Regions from separate parts of the Chryseobacterium sp. Mn2064 genome, predicted to be linked through region 3. Evidence: riboswitches for the same ligand, from Rfam matches in the RefSeq annotation. Region 3 holds a riboswitch; each other region holds the start of a gene.
What was found. A riboswitch is a leader RNA that binds a small molecule or an ion and turns the genes downstream of it on or off. The one in region 3 is predicted to bind cobalamin.
Positions count from the first base shown of each region.

Region 1: it holds a riboswitch for cobalamin, as region 3 does, so the genes downstream of both, ACL9RH_RS12175 (TonB-dependent receptor plug domain-containing protein) here and ACL9RH_RS00710 (T9SS type A sorting domain-containing protein) in region 3, are expected to answer to the same signal.
Region 2: it holds a riboswitch for cobalamin, as region 3 does, so the genes downstream of both, ACL9RH_RS11345 (acyl-CoA thioesterase) here and ACL9RH_RS00710 (T9SS type A sorting domain-containing protein) in region 3, are expected to answer to the same signal.
Region 4: it holds a riboswitch for cobalamin, as region 3 does, so the genes downstream of both, prpB (methylisocitrate lyase) here and ACL9RH_RS00710 (T9SS type A sorting domain-containing protein) in region 3, are expected to answer to the same signal.

Region 1 covers NZ_JBMOUE010000002.1:1,122,407-1,126,352, forward strand. Annotated here, with positions in the region: gene ACL9RH_RS12170 (hypothetical protein) at 1-780, opposite strand, end outside; gene ACL9RH_RS12175 (TonB-dependent receptor plug domain-containing protein) at 800-2,626, opposite strand; cobalamin riboswitch at 2,660-2,836, opposite strand; gene ACL9RH_RS12180 (T9SS type A sorting domain-containing protein) at 3,005-3,946, opposite strand, start outside.
Region 2 covers NZ_JBMOUE010000002.1:939,088-943,033, reverse strand. Annotated here, with positions in the region: gene ACL9RH_RS11365 (PspC domain-containing protein) at 1-281, opposite strand, end outside; gene ACL9RH_RS11360 (PadR family transcriptional regulator) at 293-622, opposite strand; gene ACL9RH_RS11355 (XAC2610-related protein) at 1,037-1,735, shown strand; gene ACL9RH_RS11350 (HD domain-containing protein) at 1,737-2,327, shown strand; gene ACL9RH_RS11345 (acyl-CoA thioesterase) at 2,521-2,904, opposite strand; cobalamin riboswitch at 3,020-3,199, opposite strand; gene ACL9RH_RS11340 (hypothetical protein) at 3,234-3,946, opposite strand, start outside.
Region 3 covers NZ_JBMOUE010000001.1:145,520-149,465, forward strand. Annotated here, with positions in the region: gene clpP (ATP-dependent Clp endopeptidase proteolytic subunit ClpP) at 1-193, shown strand, start outside; gene ACL9RH_RS00705 (T9SS type A sorting domain-containing protein) at 270-1,394, opposite strand; gene ACL9RH_RS00710 (T9SS type A sorting domain-containing protein) at 1,403-2,683, opposite strand; cobalamin riboswitch at 2,788-2,978, opposite strand; gene ACL9RH_RS00715 (T9SS type A sorting domain-containing protein) at 3,298-3,946, opposite strand, start outside.
Region 4 covers NZ_JBMOUE010000001.1:753,610-757,555, reverse strand. Annotated here, with positions in the region: gene prpC (bifunctional 2-methylcitrate synthase/citrate synthase) at 1-995, opposite strand, end outside; gene prpB (methylisocitrate lyase) at 997-1,893, opposite strand; cobalamin riboswitch at 2,344-2,536, opposite strand; gene ACL9RH_RS03245 (hypothetical protein) at 2,893-3,126, opposite strand; gene ACL9RH_RS03240 (carbohydrate kinase family protein) at 3,339-3,946, opposite strand, start outside.

The sequences.
Region 1 (3,946 bases), on a different contig from region 3:
ACCATTATCGATCTGAAGATTCGTAGCATTAGGAATTCCTGTTAAAGTAATAACAGGTGTAATAGTACCCGTGCTGGAAATCTTATAGATATAAGAATCTGTAGTTGTTGAAGAAATAGTATATACATTCGTATTATCTGACACAATTCTGTTGATATCACCATTCGGAACAGTGATCGGCGTCATAGTATCAGTCGCTGTATTGATATAAGTTACTTTATTTCCTGATCCAAATGTAGCATTCTGTACAAATACATTTCCTCCGGCTTGTACAACAGTATCTATATTTTCAGTAAAATCGGTTTTCTTCACCAATGAAAGGTCAGAAATTTTATATTTTGTTACACTTTTAGCGCCTGAAGAAAAATTCATATTAGCAACATAAATAAATCCGTTCGCAAAGGTAATCCCTCTTGGGTTGTTGATCTGGTCTGTGATGGTCCCTAATTTCTTAAAAGTATAACGATCTACTACTACAATTTTATTAGAATTGTTCATCACAAGATATGCCTTGTTTCCGTCCAGACCAATTGTCTGAAGAACATCTCCCAAAATCTCATTATTGTTATTATAAGCATAGATATTATACTGCATCAGACCTAAATCTCTTGTAATGAACATTACGTTAGCTCCATAAGAGGTAAACTTTCCTTCATTGGAAATTAAATATCCATTCTGGTAAGTGATAGGTGATATTTCTATGCTATCATCATTGCTACACGAAATGTTAAATAATAGTACAAATGCAAATAGTACTGTTAAAATTCTAGTTACTCTCATAATATATTAATTTTAGTTTTTAAAAATTAATCGCTGCATATACTCCATAATTTCTTTTAGGTAAAGGATAAAAAGAAACCGTTTTGTAATAAGTGTTTGTTATATTATTCACTTTAACACCTAGAGTATATTTCTTTGAAACTGTTGCTGAAATTCCTGTATTTAATATAAAATAAGGATCTATTGCCGTATCTCTTTTTTCATCTGTTCCTGTATAAGTAAGGCCGTTTACAAGTGCCTGAGCATACAATTTGATAAAACCATATTCATAATCCAAATTGGCTGTTCCACGGTGCATTGGAATATATGCTAATTGTTTCTTAGATTCCTTATCAATTGATTTGGTATAATAATATCCTGCACTTACTCCTATTTTATGGTTCCCAAATTGTTTATTAAAAGACAGCTGAGACTCCAATCCGTAAGACTCTGTTTTGTTGACATTAAAAGCCTGCCAATATCCCAGAGCTGTTGGCATCCATACAATAAGATCAGTTCCTTCCAAAAAGTAAGGAGACACATTCAGTTTAAAACTTCCTGCTTTAAATTCATGGTTCATGTCTATCTGAACAGATGTTTCCGGTCTCAGATCTTTATTTCCTCCCGGTTCGTAATAGATATCATTAAATGAGGGATATCTGAAATTTTTAGACAAATTGATTCCTACATTATACCATTTTGAAGTGTTCCATTTTCCGGAAAATGAGTACAAAACCGGAGAATTGATATCTTCTACGAAATCTTTTTTGAATCCACCTTCAAAGCGCAGATCCTTCGTTGCAAAATACCTCAATAAGGCAGAAACAGAGCCTATATTTCTGCTTACATCTGTTATTCCGCTTTTGTAACCTTCTCCTTTATTCACCTGAAATTCTCCAATAAGGTTCACATTCCATTTTGAATTCAGGAAATAATTGAAATCATTTTTTATAATATAATTCTTCCCTGTACCACCACTGGATTTAGGAAGATTTAAATCTCCATAATACTGGAAATTCTCCTCGGTATATGCTGCTTTGAATGCGTTGCTGAATTTTGCTTTATTCCAGTCCCAGGCAATGAGACTTCTTACACTTTGCGTTTTATACTTTGTCTTTGTTGCTGTTTCTTCGTATACTGGGTAATGCTGCGAAGAGTCAAAAAACTGACTTTGCCACGATACCTTGTGCTCGTTGGTTATTTTATAGGAAGCCCCTACGTTGAAGGATGTATTGTAATAGTTTCCGTTTCTGTTGATGTAGTTCAGATCACTTACTTTATAATCGTTTTCACTTACAGAATAATTTCCTGAAGCTTTAAAGCTGAACTTATCATTGCTGTAAGAACCTTTAAGAAAGTTATTAAAAGTATTAAAAGAAGCAACTTCTGAAAATAATGAACCATGGAACCCTTTATTAAAATCCAGGGTATTATTCATATGAATACTCCCGCCCACTGCTCCACTTCCGTAGATGACACTTCCACCACCTGCTTTTATTCCAATCTGATCATATCCGAACAAAGGCATATTGTTGATATCTCCCTGTCCTAAAAAATTAGAATTGATATTAATTCCGTTCCATACAAAGGCGGTCTGCTGTGCAGTAGTTCCCCTGAAAGACGGTGAAGAAACAGCACCACGGCCATTTTCCTTAATATAAACCTGGGACTGAAACCTCAGCAGTTCGGAAAGATTGGTGGAATTTTTCTCAGTATCTTCGGGAGAAATAGTTTTCACAGGATGGAAGAGCTTCACTCTATTCATCTGATTATCGAAGATGTAAATCGTATCAATAACTTTCTCTTGCCCGAAAAGAAAACAGCCATACGATGAAAAAAGCAGTACTAAAGATCTTTTTATATCCATATTAATTCACTTTTCCTCCGAAAGCAATATTTTTTTATGATTATCATTCTGGCAGGTCTCCTGACTTTCGCATTCTGCACCTTCCCGTGGTATACAGTGGTTGTTTGCAGAAACTTTTGTTGCGATTTACAGTTGCGGGGACAGTCCGGGAGTTACACCCGATTCCCTTTTCATTCCAATATACTGGAAACCAAATTTCTTGCAAAGATAGCTTTTTATATCTATTGGCCAAAGGCCCTGAGATCCTGATCAATACTTTTATTATCCCTTCATTCCGTCTCAACATCATATAGAAAAATGGCTGTTTTCAATATCGAAAACAGCCATGTAAAATCCCACTTTTACTATTGATGATATGAATTAAAACTATATCCGAATTTATTTTTTAATGAATTTATAAGATTCCATTGTTCCCTCTTTCAAAGAATACTGAAGGATATAATTTCCTTTAGATAAAGATGAAACATCAATCTGATTATGGACAGAAGTGAAAGTTTTCACGATTTGCCCTACCATATTATAGATTGTTGCTTTTTCAATTTTCTCTGTTCCTCTGATGTATAAAATATCTGAAACAGGATTTGGATAGATGCCTGCAACAGCTTTCTCTTTAACAATATCATTCACAGATAAAAACTCTGAAAGATCAAGGTAAAACCCAACAATCTGATTGGAAGCATTAGTACCAACCCCTGCTATCTTCTTTCCATCCTGAGAAATTGCCAAAGGAAGTCCCATAGTAACACCGTTGGTTGCTATTCCTAATGATGTGGCATAATCGTTCAGATTAATACGACCTCCGGCCTGAGTCCAGATAAAGCCTTCCCCTGACATTGGAGGAGCCCCAAATGCTCTGTAAAAACCGATCACGGTAGATCCGTCCGCCGAAATTCCAGTCGCTCCTCCTTTAAAACTGAATGAAGCATTAGGATGCGTGATATAGGTAAGTCCGGTCACTGTATTCCATACGTAAGGATTAGGAGTTGCCGCTCCTATTATTGTATTTCCGTCTACAGAAACACCTCCTGCTTCTCCTACATTATTGCCATTGTTATCTGTAATAAAACTTTCTACTCCATCTATCCATTTAGCACCGCTTCTTGTTCCTGTTGCCTCATCCTGCCATCCCACAACTACTGTCCCTGCAGCATTTATTGCATTTGCTCTGGAGCTTCTTCCAGTAACCATACTGCCTAAATCGATGACTCCGCTTACCGCATCCCACTTTACGGCATGAGCATTGGCTGCCGTAAGGTATCCTAAACCTACAATGGTATTTCCATCTATCGACATTCCCCAAGTAGAACTTACACTACCATC
Region 2 (3,946 bases), on a different contig from region 3:
TTTTCAGAAAAATAAGCCTCTTCCTGTTCTTCGATTTTCTCAGGGCTTCCGATCTGTGCAATTACCTTTTCTACATCGGTATCGTTAATCACTTCACGTTTTCCCAGAGAATCTCTGAAGATCTCCACCATTCTTATTTCTATGTCATGCATTACCTCATCTGCTTCAGAAGCTTCCAGTGAGCTTCTCAGAGCATTCAGGTAATCGCTGAGCTTTATATATGCGTGTTCTTCTATTGTAAAAGAAAAACCTGCGAGTCCTATTGAGAGTGTCTTGTTCATAGCTTTGTTTTTTAATTTTGTTGGGTGATTTGGTTTACTGAGGCTGTCAGTTCGTTCCACGTGTTGAGAAGTTCATCCAGGAAAAGTTTTCCTTTTTCTGTAATCTGATAGTATTTTCTGGGTGGTCCTCCTGTAGATTCTTCCCATCGGTAAGAGAGAAATTCTCCGTTTTTAAGCCTTGTAAGAAGAGGGTAGAGGGTCCCTTCCACTACATCCAGTTTTCCTTTTTTCAGTTCATCAATCAGATCAGAAACATACATTTCGCGATTATTGATGAGACTTAGAATACAGAATTCCAGAATTCCTTTTCGCATTTGCGCTTTGGTATTTTCAGTATTCATCTTTGATACGTTTTGTTAATTAGTTATATTTTTAGAAAAATGCTCCTAGCTAGTTGAGCCTATTCTAATTTTACATTACAAAGATATGTAAATAAAATGGTATTATGCAATACAAAGTAGTGTAATTTTAAAAATAACTTATTTAAATATTTGATAATCAGTATTATAAATTTTACTAAGATTTTTAAAGGATCTTGAGAAATATGAAAAACCTTCCATTCTTTTAAATTTTAATTCTATTTCAGGTGTCAAAATCATAAAGATTATTGTATTTAATAAAAAAATAATACTTCAATAGGTGATTATGCGTTATCGGCGATTTAATATCAATTACTTCCATAGCATTTTGTGATCCTTATTATGATTCGTATTTTTGTTGTCAATTAAAAAACACCTAAATCATTTACTATTACTATGAATATTTTAAATAAGTATAGGCATTTTTCAGCTTTTATGCTTCTGGGCCCCCTGTGTTTTGCGCAATATCAGTTTGAAATTAAAGATGCCTCCAAGAATTACAGTGCCGTTGTTCAGATAGAAGATTGCATGGATGGACGTTGTGGCGGCAAAGGAACCGTAGAATTATTTGATAATAAGAACACCAAAGTTCAGACATTTACTTCTGATGATTTGATTGTTTATCTCGCTGAGAACAGAAAACTCTTATCGGGAAAAATGAATTCATTAACGAAGGAAGAAAGTCCTATTGTCATCAATGATTTTAATTTTGACGGTACCGAAGATATCGCAATACGAAACGGCAATAGAGGAAACTATAACGGTGCGTCTTATGATGTATATGTGTTCAATAGTACCCAGTTAAGTTTTGTAAAAAGTAAAGAGCTTACAGAATTAGCCTCCAATGCTTTGGATATGTTTGATGTAGATTCTCAACGCAAACGCCTCATTTCTTACGGAAAATCGGGATGCTGCAATATTTTTACCATAGAATATACCGTTATTCCTAATAAAGGACTGGATAAGGTTCTGGTAAAAGAAGAAGACAAAACGGAAGAAGATCGGGTAAAAGTAACCATCAAAGAAAAAATAAAAGATAAATGGGTAACCAGAAAGAAGGTATACTCATTAGAAGAATATAATAAAGAAAAGTAAGATGAAGATTCAGAAAGAGATTGATTTTATTCTGGCAGTAGATGCTTTGAAGAATGTACAGCGAAGAAATTATAATGCCGACGACTCCAGAAGAGAAAACACTGCAGAACATTCCTGGCAGATTGTTATTTTGGCGCAAATCCTTTATCCGTATGCCAAAAACAGAGAAAATATCGATCTGTTGAGAGTAATAAGAATGCTTTCAATCCACGATCTGGTAGAAATAGAAGCCGGTGATACTTTCCTTTTTGACGAAAAAGCAATGGTAGGTAAATTCGAAAGGGAAAAAATTTCTGCACAGAAGATTTTCGGAATCCTTGATGAGCCGTTGCGAACAGATTTTTTCAATTTATGGCTTGAATTTGAAGAAGAAAAAACTACTGATGCCATATTTGCATGTTCTATCGACAGAATTATGCCGTTTATCCTAAATTCTCATACTTCGGGAAAAAGCTGGACAGAAGCTGGAGTTACAGAAAAACAAATCAGAAATATGCTTGAAAACGCAATCAAAAGAGCATCTGATGAAATGGGAGAAGCTTTTGATGTATTGTTGGCCAGAAGTCTGGAAACGGAAAAAGTGGCGAAATAAGAATTATATATAAACATTGCTCAGTATCTGGGCAGTGTTTTTTTATACAAAATATATAGAATAATTCTTCAATTTGATAAAAGAATTAATCAAAAACCAAATGCCATAAAAATTCTGGAAATCTAAAGCTGTACTCTGGAAACCGTAGAGAAAACTGTCAACTTCTGGAATAATTATGGCAAAAAAATCAAATTTATAGTATTTGGATTGGTTTTTTGAATTCGTCAATAGCTACGAAAGTGAAATCTCCTACAATTGCTTTCTCTCTTTCATAAGAATACATTTGTTCTGTAAAAATTTCCACATTAACTTTCATACTGGTTTTTCCAACGTAAGAAACTTTTCCGATCAGCTCTACAATAGTTCCAGCAGGAATCGGCTTTTTAAAATCGATCTTGTCGCTGCTTACCGTTACCACTCTTTTTCTTGCAAAACGGGTAGCTGTGATGAAGGCAACTTCATCCATCAGCTGCATTGCTGTACCTCCGAAAAGAGTATCATAATGGTTGGTTGTGTTAGGAAAAACCGCTTTAAAGATTCTTGTTTCGGATGTTTCAATTCTTTCTTCTGTCGTCATATTTCATTATTAATTAAAGCGAAATGAAATTGTATCAAAACAACAGAATAATGACAGGAATCTTAGAAATCCCTGAAACAATCCATCAGATCAACAAACTTCAGATCGCGAAAGTTTTTTGTTTAAGAAATAGGCAGGTCTCCTGACTTGTAACATCTTTTATCTCCTTCCCATGCCCCGCACAGTGGATCTTTGATAAAGATTACAGTTACTTACAGTTGCGCGACAGTCCGTGATTTTCACACGGTTCCCTTTTAATTTGCGGTTAGGCAAAACCAATTTCTATGATGAATAAGCGTTACACTTTTTCGGGTGCAAAAATAATGAATTTATTCCGGATTATGATAAATAATCTGACTGATTACTCTTCCTTTTTTGATGGTCCAAAGAGTTGTGTATCTGTTCTCTCCTGTACCATTGATCATGTAAAGAAAAATGTTATCATTATCAAGAGCTGTTACCCCAACATTCTCAAAATCCATTGTAGGCTGGAACATATTTTTAATGGCTTCTCTTACAAAGACAGAACCTCTTCCCGGTTGCTGTACTCTGATAGATTTGATTTCCGTCATCCCTTCAGGAAGATCATTGCCAATTCCCCATGGTTTTACTTTATCAATAGTAAGAAGTTTTCCTTCAGCATCTTTTTCCTTTTTACGATATCCGGCGTTGGAAGGGTAGACGTCAATAACGACTTTGCTTCTTTGAGCTGTTGGGATCTTCGGGTCAGAATTGTCTGTGAAAATAAGTGACCTTCCGTTTTTAGATTTGGAAGGAGTATAAGCAGGAAGCTGATCAATATAAGCAATACGCTCTTTATTTACCATTCCTTCTTTATCAAGAGTTTCATAACGTACAAAAGGTTTATCGTCATCCTGCTTTTCAGGATATTTGATCCAGATCCATTCTGTTTCTCCGGGAGCTGGTTTTACATAAACAAAAACATCTCCTTTACGCATACGGATCTTATCTACGATTTTTCTGTAATTATCCTTATGTACACGTACATTGGCATATCCTTCTTCTGCTTTTACCACTCCAA
Region 3 (3,946 bases):
TGATATGGAAATCAACTTAAGAGAAATGTTGAAATTAAAGCAGGAGCTTTATGAAATCATCGGCCACCATTCAGGTCAAACGTACGAGTGGGTAGAGAAATCTTCTGACAGAGATTACTGGATGACTTCTGAAGAAGCTAAAGGCTACGGAATGGTAGATGAGGTTTTACAAAGATCTACAGAGAAAAAATAATTGATTGCAAAATCATAAGAAAAGCGCATCCAATCGGATGCGCTTTTTGTGATCTATAGATTATGAGATCAACTTCTTATTTCTTTACAATTTTATGTACTGTTGTCTTGTTATTGGTTGTAATCTCAACAAAATATATTCCTGTGGCTAAAGATTGAATGTTGATTTTAGAAGTTTGAGTCGTTATGACTTTCTGCCCCGAAACACTATAAATATTCACTTCTTTAATTTTTTCAGGACTTTCAATCTGAATAAAGTCACTTGCCGGATTTGGATAAATAGCGAAACTTTTCTTACTCACATTGGTGGTTCCCAGTGTAATATTAGAAGCCTCAGTTGGCGTGAAGGGTCTTCTTTGCCCGAAACTTAACCCAAACCATTCATTGTTATTGAGAGTGATTGCTGAAAGATCGGCGTTACTTTTCCAGTTTGATAAATTATTTCCTTTATATAACTTCCAGGAGTTGCTTCCATTGGCTGTTCCGGAAAAAGACTGTAATGATAAAGAGGAAACCTGATTGGCTGCTGAAGTATAATTAAAGGTACTTGTCTGAGCAGCAATCATCTGCAGAGCCTGTTCAGCAGTGATCGTTCCGTTGTATTGAATTCCAAAAACAAAAGAATCTGCAGTTCCATTAGCATTATCAGTTCCAAAATCTACAACCACTAAGCTTTTATTAGCCCCGGTGCCTATCCAATGGGTAATCTGAGAGGCATTATACCATGAAGAACCGTAAGCTGCAATAGGAGTAGCAGGTGCCTGTGCAGTAGGATTGTTGAATCCGTAGCTTGCACCATACCATTTACCGTCTACAAGGATTCCGCTGTTCATCCATCCTCCCAGACCCCAGCTGCTGGTACTGTCACCAGTCCATAGGCTCCACCAATCTGGTGTGGATTGCTGTGAATGGTTATTGAAACTTACCTTATCAAGAAAACCATTATTAAAGGTTGCATTATAATCAAAAGCAGGTTCCGCGTTTTTGATCATCTCAAGCATCTGAGCTCCGGTTATATTTTGTCCGGGATTAAACCTTACTCCCCATGCGTAAGATCTGTCATCCGTTCCATCCTTAAAATCTGCTACAAAATAGGCAGTCTGAGAACCTGTTCCCACAAAGAACTTTACATCATTGGCCGTGAATTGGGCAAAACAAAAGCCAACAATGAAAATACTGATAAAGCTTATTATTTTTTGCATTGTAAATCTTACTTGATGATTAGTTTTTCGCTGAAGATGTTGTTTTTATCAGTGATTTTTACAATATATACTCCTTTAGGAAGATTATTTACATCAACTCCGTTTTGAGTGTACTGAGTGTTGATGATCATTCTGCCATTCGCATCATAAACCTGAACATTTCCAGTGTTTAAGCCTTGTACATAGAATTTGTCACTTGCAGGGTTTGGATATAATGACAATTTAGATGTTTTTGCATTTTCAACCGTTGAAAGATTTGAAGATGCGCTGCTGTAAGCAATAATTTGATTAGGAAGCAGACCTACCGTAAAAGTATTTTGTAATGTTCCCTGTAAGTTATACATGTAGACTTTTCCAGGAGCAACATAGCCTTGCGGATCTGCTATATAGATATTGTTATTAACGATGTTAAATCCATACGCTGAACCATAACTGTTTACTGTAATAGGAGGAGTTGCAATTGCATTGGTTGAAAAAGAAGGCGCTGCAATAGAGGTTTTATAAATAGAAGCATCTTTCACATAGTAAATATTCGTACCATCCGTATCCATATAAGCAGGTTTTGTTCCAGCAGGAAATGTTGTAGTGGAAGCAACACTCTGAGTTGTTGTATTGTAAACCGTAAAAGTTCCAAAAGAATTGGAAACGTAAGGATTTCCTGAACTCATGATGTAAAGAAGGTTATCTTTTTCAAAAATACTGTGTGGAAAATCTCCTACATTTATTTCTGATAAAACAGCGTTGCTTGTAGCATCAATAACATCCATAAAATGGTTGATTCCGAAACCTCCTTTTAGCAAAACATACAGTTTATTGTCTTTGCTGTAGATTTTTTCAGGTCCTTCTCCAACCGTGATATTAGCCTGATGGGTATAAGTGTTGAGGTCATAAACAGCTACATAGTTGGTTTGCCCACCGGTTGCTCCCCAGTTCGTTACAAAGAATTTATTTCCGCTGAAAGCAATGTATCTTGGGTTTTTAACATTGGATGTGATAGTGGTAATCAAAGAAAAATCCGACTTATTAAGAACTTTTATCTGATTGGAAATATTAAGAACTACAAATATTTTATCACCAAAAATTTTAATGTCCTGTGCAGTATCTCCTAGCGCTGCATTATTGTTGTGGGTTTTATAATAGTTGTTGGTAACAACCGATTGGTTGGAGATTAGCGATACTTCAGCATTGTTGCTTCCGGCGCCGCCTTCGTTGAGTACCAGGACTCCTTCAGTTTGAGCATTTGCAAAAGAAATGACAAATGCAAGAATAAGAAAATAGATTTTCTTCATGATATTATTAATTAAAGTTTTTCTTCCCGAAAACGTCACTTTAGGGCAAAACATTCATGAAAAAATCTGTTGAGATTTATATTTCATAAACTTTTATTCCCGAAAGTTGAAATTAGTCTAAGGCAGGTCTCCTGGCTCACATCTTATAGTCACCTTCCCGGATTTCTAGGTCCAGTGGCATTGCGTACTATAAGTTGAATAGTTTACAGTTGCGGGTACAGCTCAGGATTGAAATAATATTTTTACCTGATTCCCTATTAATGAACAGTGTTCAACCTTAAAACGCTGCAAATATATCACATAAATTATAAGTGATTTTTTGTGAATTATGTCTGATTTTTAGGCTTTTCTGAAATTAAATAAATATTTTTCATGTTGTTTTTATTAAAATGATAATGAATGTGTTGATGTTGTTAAATTTTTCGAATTAAAATAAAGAAGTTTGTGAAGGATATTCAGATCATTTTAAAAGTTCTTTTATTAAAATACAATCTTAATCACAAAAAAGAGACTTTTCCAAAAACTGAAAAGCCTCTTTTGTATGTTGTCATCCTTACACCATTCCAATAGTGAAAAAGGGTAAGATTGATAAACTATAAGTAAGTAAAGTATTTCTACTTTTTAACAATTTTGTGTATTGTAGATTGACTAGATGTTTTAATCTCTACAAAATAAATTCCTGAACTTAGTGCATGAATATTGACTTTGGCAGCCTGTGTTGTAATCACCTTTTGGCCAGAAGCGGAATAAATATTCACTTCTTTTACTTGCTCAGGAGTGCTAATCTGGATAAAATCACTTGCTGGATTTGGATAAATGCTGAATGCTTTTTTATTAACGGAAGCCACACCTAATGTCGCATTGGCCGCTTCTGTAGGCGTAATAGGTCTCCTCTGTCCAAAGCTTAATCCCATCCAGTCATTATTACTTAATTGAATCTGAGACAGGTTAGATTTTGTTTGCCAGCTGGAAAGATCTTTTCCTTTGTATAATTTCCAACTGTCTGTCCCTGCGTTGTCACCCGTAAAACTGTTCAGAGAAAGATGAACAACCTGATTATTGGCAGCGGTAAAGTTGAAATAAGAAGCCTGAGTCTGTATCTGCTGTAAAGCCTGTTCAGCGCTGATCGTTCCATTATATCTGATTCCAAATACAAAAGAATTAGCGTTGCCAATATTCCCATCTGTTCCAAAGTCGATAACGATAAGACTTTTATTATTCCCTGTTCCTATCCAGTTGATAATTTGAGAAGCGCTATACCAT
Region 4 (3,946 bases), 610 kb from region 3:
ACTCCCATCAAGTGGTAAGATACGGCAGAGAACCAGTCAAGATTCGGGAACATTTTCTTTTCTTCCCACATTACGCTTTCCAGTCTTTCTGCAATATTATACAAAAGCATGTCTCCTGCTTCTTCAGAAAGTTCCTTAGCTACTTTTTTGATCACAACGTTTCTTGGATCTGAAATAGTGTATACAGGATGTCCGAATCCAATAATCACTTCTTTATTGGCAATACGTTGGCGAATATCTGCTTCTGCTTCGTCAGGAGACTGATAACGGCTCTGGATTTCAAAGGCTACTTCATTGGCTCCTCCGTGTTTTGGACCTCTTAAAGCCCCAATTGCCCCTGTGATACAAGAATAAAAATCGGATGCCGTTCCTGCAATAACACGTGCTGTAAAGGTGGAAGCATTAAATTCATGCTCGGCATAAAGGTTAAGAGAAATTTCCATTGCCTTTACCCATGAATCCGGTGCTTTTTTGCCGTGTAACAGATGTAGGAAGTGTCCACCAATCGTATCGTCATCTGTTTCTACATCGATTTCTTTACCATTGTGGGTATAGTGATACCAATACAATAATCCTGATCCAAATGATGCCAACAGTTTGTCTGCAATATCTCTGGCTCCCGCAATATTATGATCGTCTTTTTCCGGCTGGATACTTCCGATTGCGGATACCATGGAACGCATTACGTCCATTGGGTGAGCTGCGGCAGGGATACTTTTAAGTATATTTCTTACGGAATGTGGTAATCCTCTTAAAGATTTTAATTTTGCTTTATAGTTTTTCAGCTGTGCTGCTGTTGGTAACTGACCGTATATCAACAGGTAAGCCACTTCTTCAAATTCTGCTTTTTCTGCCAGATCCAGGATGTCATATCCTCTGTAATGGAGATCATTTCCACTTTTCCCTACGCTGCAAAGTGCTGTATTACCAGCTGTTACCCCTGAAAGCGCAACGCTTTTTTTAGGTTTAAATGTTGGTTCAGTGCTCGTCGACATATCAATAATTTTGTTTAAAAAGGTTATCTAATTTTTGTTCATAGTCATAATATCCAATGCTTTTGTAGAGTTCTTCTCTGGTCTGCATTGTATCCAATACATTGGCTTGAGTTCCGTCTTTTCGGAGGTGTTCATATACATTTTGAGCGGCTTTATTGGCTGCACGGAAAGCAGAAAGCGGATAAAGAATCAATCCTACGCCTGCATTCTTCAATTCTTCAACGGTATACATTTTAATCATTCCGAATTCAGTGATGTTAGCCAAAACCGGAATTCCTGTAGCGTCTACAAATTTTTGGTAAAAGCTCAAATCCGGAACTGCTTCTGCAAAAATGAAATCTGCTCCTGCTTCTTTGTAGGCAATGGCTCTTTCTAATGTTTTTTCAAGACCTTCATTAGCGAAAGCATCTGTTCTGGCTCCAATAACGAAATTTTCATCAGTACGGGCATCGGCAGCAGCTTTTAACCTGTCAACCATTTCATCCTTGCTTACCACTTCTTTACCTGGGCGGTGCCCACATCGTTTTGCACCTACCTGGTCTTCAATGTGCAATGCAGCTGCTCCTGCCTTTATCAAAGACTTTACGGTTCTGGCTACATTAAATGCAGAAGGACCAAATCCTGTATCTACATCTACCATCAATGGCAAGTCGCAGACATTGGTAATGCGCTGAACATCTATTAAAACATCTTCAAGAGTCGTAATTCCCAAATCCGGAATTCCTAAGGAACCCGCAGCTACCCCACCGCCGGAAAGATAAATTGCATTGAAACCAGCCTGCTGAGCGAGTAATGCATGATTGGCATTGATAGTTCCAACGATCTGAAGTGGACTTTCTTTTTGCATGGCCTCCCGGAATTTACTACCCGGAGACTTCAAACTTTCACTTTTAGTCATTTTAATATTTATTGTTTAGTTGAAATTTGTTCGTTAATGAAAAATAGTCACGGCAATAGCTATCCGGACGTGATATCCTGATAACAGAAATAAAATGCTCAGAAGAAGACTGATGCGTTTGGACCGTTTCCTGAAGTTTTGAATGTGATAAAAATATTCCCGTATAAGCCTGAGTGTGGTAAAGGCTATAACTTCTGCATGTATAATCAAGATCGGATGGGTACATTTTTTAACTTTTTACATTGATAAATCCTTATAAAAAGTTCCTGATAAACTTCACAATGCCTGTGTGGGAAGAAAAATATGGGAAAGGAAAATACGGTACAAGACAGTGTAATAAAAGAGCGTACTGCTCCACTAAAAACTCATCTCACAAAATAACAAAAGATTTTTACCAAACTGTTATCCATATCGTATCATACCTGACTATAAGCTTCAGACCGCGAAAGCATCGTCAATTCGAAATAGGCAGGTCTCCTGACTTGTAACAGTTTTTATCGTCCTTCCCATATAACCAGGTATACAGTGGACCTCTATTTTGATAAAAACCTATATGTTACTTACAGTTGCGCGACAGTTCGTGATTTGCACACGATTCCCTTTTAATACACAGCTAAGTGCAACCATTTTCGGTTGATAAAGAAGGTGTTAAGAACTCCTTGGTGGTAAATATAGTTATTTTATAAAAACGACCAAGAGATTTTATGCAAACAATAATTATTTTAACATAACCCCCTGTAAATGTTTAAATTAAAAAAAAATAATTCACCAATAGAGCATTATAATTTAGACAATAACATTAATTTTTTGTTACTAAATTCATAGGATATGATGAAAAAAAACCAGACAACCACAAACAAAAAGCCTATTTTTTCATATGCCTGACATTCACAAATAGTAATAATTTCTAAGGGAGTTTTTACACTGTAAAAAAGATTCGGCCCATTGCTTTTAGCAATGGGCCGAATCTTCTGTCACAACTTTCAACAAGCGGATATATTATTTTAAATTTCTAGATTTTAACTCTTCCTGTAATTCCCGATCCGCTTTTTTTGAATTAATCACAAAAGGGAGAAAAATAACAGGGAGAAAAGTAAAGAATCCAAAGCCGTTTTTCACTGTACTGTAGACAGAAATACCAGCCATAAATCCTATGATCACAGCATTCGTTATTTTGCTGGATTTGGCTTTTTTGGCTTTTTCTATCAGCTCCTGATCGGTTAGCTCTTTCATGTTGCTTTCCATCGGTTATTGGGTCGTAAGGTTATTTGTTTTACTTTGAAATTGATACGTAATGGAAATTTCAAGACGAAATTCTGTCTAAAAAAATCCTACAGTATACGTGCCTAAAGTACAAAAATATTTTCTTACCGATTCGGAGCCGCTCAATGGTCAGTGCTTCTTCAACTGTTCTGGCGATATTGTTATAATTTTTGTTGCAGACCTCAGCTGAGTGCAGCAACAGGATAGAGATCTTTAAACTTCACAAAATCTTCTAAGGTATACTCCGGACAGGCTCCTTCCTGTGAAGTTATAAAAGCTCCCAGCGACACTGCCTGAGTCATGATTTCATGAGCAGATGCCTTATTTCCGATTCTTTTGGAAAGAAATCCTGCTAAGAATGAATCTCCGCTACCTACAGTATCTTTTACCTCAACCGGTATCGTAGGATAAAGATAGAATTCATTATCCCTACAATATAAAGCCCCTTTGCTTCCCTTAGAAATAATAATCTCCCGAATTTCGAATTTTTCCTGCAGATACCGAATGCTGTCTTCTTCGGTCTGGTATTCTTTATTTAGGAAATCCAGAACCATCCTCAATTCTGCTTTATTGAATTTTGCCAGATGGGTTTTGTGTAATAATTCGTTGATAATATTGATATCATAATAAGGCTCTCTCAAATTAATATCAAAAACATTGTATGTACCCGATTCAAGCAGTTCAAATAATGTATTTTTTGTTTTCTCATTTCGGGCAGCAAGAGTTCCAAAGACTAAAGCATCTGCATTTGTTACCAAATCTTGGTCTTTTGAAGTCATTTCGATAAAAT